Linked DNA regions of Alkalinema sp. FACHB-956. Each later gene encodes a partner of the first gene's protein in a complex. Links are inferred from orthologs where the notes say so. Each region holds a gene or a part of one and is shown on either strand. Other genes may lie near its edges.

Evidence for each region. The genes of interacting proteins can lie anywhere in the genome.
Region 2: the proteins of tsaD (region 1) and tsaE are in contact, whole or in part, in a crystal structure (PDB 6N9A), measured with the Thermotoga maritima proteins. The link is inferred for Alkalinema sp. FACHB-956 from one-to-one orthologs. Residues at the interface, in WP_004082750.1 of Thermotoga maritima: Cys10, Asp11, Arg49, His50, Leu82, Gly84, Gly135, Gly136, Glu154, Thr155, Leu156, Asp157, Asp158, Ser159, Glu162, Asp165, Lys166, Arg169, Leu170, Tyr175, Lys213, Thr214, Leu217, Tyr218, Gln221, Arg222, Asn324; in WP_004082108.1 of Thermotoga maritima: Leu37, Gly38, Lys46, Lys57, Val59, Lys60, Ser61, Thr63, Phe64, Thr65, Leu66, Met67, Val69, Pro71, Tyr82, Arg83, Leu84, Asp86, Asp88, Phe89, Asp93, Ile128, Asp130, Glu131, Arg134.

What each region holds. Positions count from the first base shown.
Region 1 is NZ_JACJRC010000003.1:313,042-317,070, reverse strand. Bases 483-3,335 are described here. They hold tsaD (tRNA (adenosine(37)-N6)-threonylcarbamoyltransferase complex transferase subunit TsaD), read right to left. Parts: upstream 2,524-3,335; coding sequence 1,441-2,523; downstream 483-1,440. Other genes in these bases: psaJ (photosystem I reaction center subunit IX), read left to right, coding at 3,220-3,335; H6G21_RS06465 (Photosystem I reaction center subunit III), read left to right, coding at 2,694-3,182; H6G21_RS06475 (hypothetical protein), read left to right, coding at 782-1,414; H6G21_RS06480 (DUF565 domain-containing protein), read right to left, coding at 483-666. Also shown: H6G21_RS06485 (APC family permease), read left to right, coding at 1-257; more of H6G21_RS06480, read right to left, coding at 334-482; more of psaJ, read left to right, coding at 3,336-3,336; mrdA (penicillin-binding protein 2), read right to left, coding at 3,535-4,029.
Region 2 is NZ_JACJRC010000021.1:19,745-23,221, reverse strand. The notes cover bases 589-3,477. They hold tsaE (tRNA (adenosine(37)-N6)-threonylcarbamoyltransferase complex ATPase subunit type 1 TsaE), read right to left. Parts: upstream 2,326-3,477; coding sequence 1,852-2,325; downstream 589-1,851. Other genes in these bases: H6G21_RS18945 (gluconeogenesis factor YvcK family protein), read right to left, coding at 2,507-3,477; H6G21_RS18955 (hypothetical protein), read left to right, coding at 1,649-1,825; H6G21_RS18960 (MFS transporter), read left to right, coding at 589-1,573. Also shown: more of H6G21_RS18960, read left to right, coding at 191-588. UniProt on the Escherichia coli protein: Required for the formation of a threonylcarbamoyl group on adenosine at position 37 (t(6)A37) in tRNAs that read codons beginning with adenine.

The DNA of each region.
Region 1 (4,029 bases):
TACTAGGCAACGTAAAGACCACTTGGTCCTTCAGTGCCTTTAGTGTCTTGGGCTACTACGCTATTACCAATCTAGCGGCATTGCGCTTACCCGCCTCAGTTCGGCAGTATCCCCGCTGGACCGCTGGGTTTGGGTTAGCAGCCTGCGTCTTTTTGGCGTTTTGGGTGGAGTGGCAAATTTGGTTCGTGGGCTTGGGTTTAATTGGGCTGGGGCTGATTTGGCAAGCCACCCTACAGCACCGATCGAAGGCAAACTGATCTGAAACCTAGATCCCCGTCTCAGGGCATCCTGGAGGAAGACCATTAAATTGCCAAAAACAGGCTCCCTAGGGGATCAACTGCCCAATTTAAGCGCTTCAACAAACAGGCTGTAGGTAAAGCCGATTCTGAGGCCATTGACACAGTCTGCCAGCAAACTTCTGCGCCATTGAGCCTTGCGAGTGTAAACCGCTCGACTCGTCAACTCGGTCAGCAGAACTAAAATGGCTGCGACCCAGATGTCATACTCTGCTGCCTGACCAGCGGTAGTAGAAACAGCGGTTCCTAAAAAGAAGCCTAGCAGTAGGCACATCAGCAGCAAGGAGATGCGCCGCCAAGGATTGCGAAACCATTGCTCCATCTGGCCACTGGCATTCCCAAATAGGCGATTGAGGCGAGTATCTTGCATAGGAACTTGCTTAAGGAGAAGACTTAAAGAGAGGAATGATTTTACAGGAAATTCTAATGCCACAAATCCGTAAATGACTTGTTATACCTAAAAGAGAGCACACGGGGGAAAGGTGATGGGGCAACTAATTCAAGGGCGCAAGGTGGGTCTATTGCAGGCGATCGCGATCGCGGGCAGTGCGGCATTAGTGGTGAGTATTGGGAGTTTTTGGTTGGGACGCCTCAATCGAGAAGCTGAAATTGTGACCGGTAGTCAGGTTCCAGTCATTCCTGTAGACTCAGCCCCCCGCGACCCCTCAGCCATCCAATCCGTGTCCAACCCTGCCAAAGCAGATACGATCCCCACTTCAGGAACCTCGACAGGAACTGCAACAGGAGACGCCACGGCCCCCCTCGCCCCAGCGCAACGGGGCAATCTCCGCATTAGCAATCAGTCAGAGCATCCTGTGCGCATTGCCCTTCGATTTAAAGCAGACAAAATGAGTGGCGATAAAACGGGGGACAAATCCACCGCCTCAGTCCGCTATGAACCGCCTGCCCACTGGGATTTTGCACCGGGAGAAGGCAGCGATCGCGGTTTAGTCGTCGCCTTACCGGGGCGCGCCATTCAATTGAAAAAAGGCGATATCTTAGTGGCCTTTGCCCAGGACGGATCCCAGCGCTATTGGGGGCCGTTCATCGTGGGAGAAACCGATGAACCCCTGTGGAATCCCCAAACGGGAGAATGGAAGCTCACATTGGAGAACTAAACGTTAAGAGACTCAACGTTAGAACGCTAAACGTTAGAGCACTCAACATGGCTAGTGAACGAGTCCTGTCCGTGATAGAGATCCATGACTTGCGAGATGGGTAGGCGGGATTGGGCATTCAGGGTAAGGGCCGATCGATGGCCCCGATCGAAATGTTCTGCCGCTGCACAGGCAATCATCGCCGCATTGTCAGTACAGAACTTCATCGGGGGAAAGAGTACGCGGATCCCGTGGGGTTCGGCGGCTGCCTGTAACTGTTGCCGCAGGCCGCGATTGGCCGCCACACCTCCGCCCACCGCGATCGTCGTCAGCCCATAATCCAAGGCACAGGCGATCGCCCGTTTCGTTAGGGCGCGGGCAACGGTGGCCTGGAAACTGGCCGCGAGATCGGGAATTGGCAACGGATCCCCACTGGCTTCTAATTTTTGCGTCAGGCGCAACACCGCTGTCTTGAGGCCACTAAAGCTGGAATCGTAGGGATGGAAGCCCCCCTGGGGTAAGGACACCTGCCCTTCTGGGAGTGGGAACGCTTTGGGATTGCCCTCCGTTGCAAGGCGATCGATAATCGGCCCACCGGGGTAGCCCAGTTTGAGCAATCGCGCAACTTTATCGAAGGCTTCCCCCGCTGCATCATCCCGCGTCTGCCCCAGGACTTCATACTGCCCACAGTCTTTCACGTAGATCAGACTGGTGTGCCCCCCGGAAACCAACAAGCACAGAAACGGCGGTTGCAAGCTAGGTTCACTGAGGTAGGACGCATAGATATGGCCTTCCAGATGGTGCACCCCCAAAAAAGGTTTGTCATGCACCAGAGCAAGCGTTTTAGCCGCAGTCAATCCCACCAATAACGCCCCAATCAAACCGGGCGCACAGGTGCCTGCCACAGCGTCAATCCCAGTCCAGTCAAGCTTTGCAGCCTCTAGGGCTTGATCGATCGCCAGGTTTACCCCCTCCACGTGCTGGCGCGAAGCCACCTCCGGCACCACCCCCCCATATTGGCGATGGGTCTCGATTTGGGAGGCGACGACACTGGCCAAAACTTGACGATTCTTAACGATCGCTACCGCAGTTTCGTCACAACTTGTTTCAATTGCTATAACCGTTGCCATTTGCTGGTAACTTTTGGGTGGGAACTGGTATTCTCTCTTAGCTTAAACCCTTCTGGGGCAAGCGTAGGGGATACCTGACTCAACTCAATCAGTCCTCATACCTACGCAAAAAGTTCAATCCTTTTTGTTCAAGAAACTTTGCAATCTCTAAGTTAAAGGGAAACAACTCCATGCGACGATTGTGTGCTTTCGTTTTGGCTATCGCGCTGTGGTTCGGTTTCGTTTCCACCGCACCCGCCCACGCCATCTACGATAATCTCACTCCTTGCAGTGAATCTGCTGCCTTCGCTCAGCGGATGAAAGCATCGGCTAGCCCCACGGCTCAACGCCGTTTTGACCAGTACACCAAAGCAGGTTTACTCTGCGGTGAAGAAGGGCTTCCCCACTTGATTGTGGATAACCCTTCCCATGCTGGTGACTTCATTATTCCGGGTATTCTCTTCCTCTACATTGCAGGCTGGATCGGCTGGGCTGGTCGTAGCTATCTGCAAGCGATCAAGAAAGGCGAAAACCCCGAAGTTAAGGAAGTGGTCATTGATGTGCCTCTGGCGCTGAAGTTTATGCTGGGTGGCTTTGCTTGGCCCCTAGTTGCCTTCGGCGAAATCTCCACGGGCAAGATGTTTGCAGCCGAGTCAGAAATCACTGTTTCTCCTCGATAGTCATTCAACTAAAATCTTGCTTTTTGGAGGCTTGTTCATGGCACGTTATTTGTCTACCGCACCTGTCCTGCTCATGCTGTTGTTGACAGTAACCGCAGGGATTCTGATTGAGTTCAATCGTTTCTTCCCCGATCTGTTGGCTCATCCCCTATAAGATCGAATATAAGATCGAACCTCGATTCATGACTTGTTCATGAGAGCGAAGGGCGCAGGTTCTGCGCCCTTCTGCTTGTTTATGCTTGGCCGTTTCATCCTTGGCCCGATCGCATGTTTTCAGATGCTGTCTTTGCGGGCGGATCGGATTCGGGGGAAAGCGCCTCCGCCTAACAGCTCCCTATCTTGTCGCTTCTCCCTATCTTGTCGCTTCCGGTGTGGCCTCAGCCGTGGGACTGGGCTGAGCATTGGCACCCACTTTTGCGTTGGGATTCTTTTTCAGGGTGAAGTAGGTTTCTAGCACCTGGCGCGCCTTGGGACCCATGAGTGATCCACCTCCACCACCGGAATATTCACCAAAGGCAACGACGACAATTTCCGGCTTATCCGCTGGGGCATAGGCTCCAAACCAGGTGTGGGATCCTTTACCAAAATCCTCCGCCGTTCCGCTCTTGCCCGCGATCGCAACTTCACTGCTTCCCAGGGCATCACTCCCCGTTCCATAGGTCACCACTTCCCGTAGACCCTGCTGGAGAATCTCGATCGTTTTCGGCCTCATATTCAAGCTTTCTCGCCAGTTTTTAGCCTCTTCGTTATCCTTCAGCAAATGCGGCTTGACTTTGTAGCCCCCATTGGCCGCCACCGCAAACATCACCGCCACTTGTAACGGACTTGAGAGGAGGTAGCCCTGGCC
Region 2 (3,477 bases), on another replicon or contig:
ATTCTAAATTGGCGATCATTCAACCTTCGGCTGGGGTTCCATCTCGAACAGCAGCCATAACGATTTTTCGGGCGATCGGTGTGGCATGATGGCAGGAACGATCGTGCAATACCGATCGCTTAATTTCGCTATTTGAGGGACTGCTGTGAGTTCGGTTGAGTCATCCCGTCGCTTCACCCACCTTCGTAAAATGGGGGTTCTTTCCCTGCTGGGGTTTGCTGGGGGCCTACCCTTTTTGTTAACGGGCACCGGGCGGGCATTGCAGGCATGGCTCACCACCAATGGGGTTTCCGCCACCGTGATTGGTCTATTTGGGTTGGCGGCGCTTCCCTATTCCCTCAAGGTCTTTTGGGCTCCCTTGCTCGATCGCTACATTCCTCCGCTACTGGGTCGGCGACGGGGCTGGCTACTATTGGCTCAAATTGCCCTAGTGGTCGCGATTGTCGTCCTAGGTAGTCAAAGTCCTAGCCAACTGGCCCAACTCACGATTCACTCCAGCAACACCTGCGCAGCTTCTTCGTTCCAAGGGTTGTGCGAATTTTGGCAGGCTTTGATTACGATTCTTCCCAGTCCCTTCTTCCAGCTTGCCTTACTCGTGGCCTTTCTCAGTGCGACCCAGGATATCAGCGCCGATGCCTATCGAACGGATGTGTTGAAGGTGTCGGAAATGGGCAGTGGGGCGGCTTTTTTCGTGACAGGCTATCGGATTGCGTTGGTGATTGCGGGGGGCATAGCCCTAGCGATCGCCGATCCCAAAAATCCCCAGCATTGGTCATGGCAGCAGGTCTACTGGCTGGTGGCGGGGTTAATGAGTATTGGGATTGTTGCAACGCTGCTGGCTCCGGAACCGAAACAGTTCGCTAAACCGACCAGTATGCAGGCGGCGATCGTGCAGCCGTTCCAGGAATTCTTTCGCCGCATGGGCTGGCAGAGTGCAGTGGCGGCGCTTGGCTTTGTTGTGCTTTACCGCTACGGAGATGCCTTGCTGAACTCCATGGCTGTTCCGTTTTTGCTCAGTGCTGGTTATCAACAGGGCGAAATTGGCATTATTCAAGGAATTCTCGGCATCTTTGCCACGATCGCGGGAACGATCTTCGGGGGAGCCGTTTTTAGCAAAATTGGGGTGAATAAGTCCCTGTGGGTGTTTGGAGTCTTGCAGGCTGCGAGCAACCTGGCCTATTGGCTCCTAGCAACCTTTGGAAAAAGTGGGCTGTTAGTTTGGATTCCAACATTGACCAATGGCGTACAGGTGGGCGTGGGCCAAACGGATGCTGGATTGTTAGCCGCGATCGTGGTGGAAAACTTCTGTGGCGGGTTAGGTACAGCAGGCTTTTTGGGCTTCATGATGACGTTGTGTAATCCCCAATTCTCTGCTACTCAATTCGCCCTACTCTCTAGTTTGATGGCGGTCAGTCGCGACCTTTTAGCCTCTCCGGCAGGTGCTTGGGCCAATGCCCTGGGTTGGAGTAGCTTCTTTTTAATGACCATTGTGGCGGCGTTGCCGGGGCTGTTACTGCTGCCGATTTTTGCCCCATGGCAGGGGACGGCACAGCAAACCGGGGACGAATCCTAACGCCTCAGGACAATCAACAAATCGGATAGAGAATAGGATAAAGTTTAGAAAAGTTAACACATCACCCTGACAGCTATGGCTTTCTTCCGTCAATACATTGCGCCGCTGATTGTTGTCTTAGTCTTTGGCCTCGCCTTAGTGGCGGTGAGTGCTCGAATTTTTCTGCCTGCGGACATGATGGCTCCCGCACCGATTTCCGCCATTCCTGCTAACCAGTCAGCATTCACTCCAACGATCGCGTCCCGTCTCTAGACTCTCTACAGGTCTACCCCAAAGATCTACCCCAACTCAAGCCCAAAATCCGCTAGGGTCAATCCCCCGATCGCGGTGAGGGTCACTTGACGCCCCTCAGTTTCAATGCCTTGAGTCGCTTCCGGGTAGGTCAACTGAAGCAATAAGTAGCGATCGGGCTTGTAGGGCAATCGATCGCACCATTCGATCGCCATAATGCCCGGTTCAGCTTCGCTGCCGTCCCAATAGGTTTCTAGGTATAGATCCGCCGTTTCTTCGGGGGCAAGGCGGTAAAGATCCAAGTGGTAGAGGGGTAAACGACCACTAAAATATTCGTTAATCAGAGTAAATGTGGGACTGTCGATCGTCTCCTCAATCCCCAAACCTTGACCGATCCCTTGCACAAGGCTCGTTTTGCCAGCCCCTAAGTCACCCTCTAGCAAAATCACGGTGCTCGTAGGAAGGTGCTGGCCGAGATACACGCCAAAATCGTGCGTCGCGGCGGCATTGGCGAGATTCAGGGTGAGTTGTGAGGTGCACACGCGATCGGTCGAATTCAAGATTTCCCCTCGCTGTTGGTTGCCTTGGAACCGTTCCCTGGAAACGGGCTGATGGGAGGTAGCTAGTTGGGACAGTGGTTGATTTTGATCTAAATTATCTCGACTCATTCACGATCCTTTGCGGCGTTTATGCTTTTCAGCGTTATCCTTCTCGGTGGTAGCTTCTGACCATATCCTCACGGCTTTCCTGGGCATACAGCGCCCGATTTTGCCGCTCGTACCACCGGAGCAGCACCCCTGCTAATTGCTGGGGATTGTGGCGAACCCACCCCGTATCCGGATCCTCGTCAATCACGTCTGCCCGAATGATACGCCGACCCAGTTGTCCTACTGCTTCACTGTCCAACACGACAGGATAGGAGTTTTCCTTGGCATAGTGGGCGATCGCCTTGGCGGACGGTGGACGACGCTGGACGAGAACTGCATCAAACAGCGGTTGACCGCAAACCCGATCGATCGCGCGAATATGATCGGCTACGGTGAAGTCATCGGTTTCCCCCGGTTGGGTCATGACGTTACAGATGTAAACACAGGGGACTTGGCGTTGGGCGATCGCTTCAGCAATTTCCGGAACGAGAAGATTCGGAATAATGCTGGTGTAGAGACTGCCGGGGCCAATGATGATGTAATCCGCTTCGTGAATCGCCGCGATCGCCTTGGGGAGTGCTGGAGGGTTGGCCGGCGTACAGCCAATATTAACGATTTTGCCACCCGCTTCAGGAATATTGGATTCGCCTTCAATCCGCCGTCCATCTTCCATTTCTGCCCAGAGGCAAACATCACTCAAGGTGGCAGGCAGCACTTCCCCTTTGATTGCTAGAACCTTGGAACTGGCCGCAACCGCCCGCTCCAAATCTCCCGTCACTTCGCTCATGGCCGTCAGGAAAAGATTGCCAAAACTATGCCCGGTTAAGCCATCCCCGGCCTTAAACCGGTATTGAAATAGTTCAGTCATCAGCTTTTCTTCATCCGCCAGGGCTGCTAGGCAGTTGCGAATATCCCCCGGTGGCAAGACTCCAATTTCCCGCCGTAACCGTCCAGAGGATCCACCATCGTCCGCTACGGTAACGATCGCGGTCACATTGGTACTCGACAGCTTCAAGCCCCGCAGTA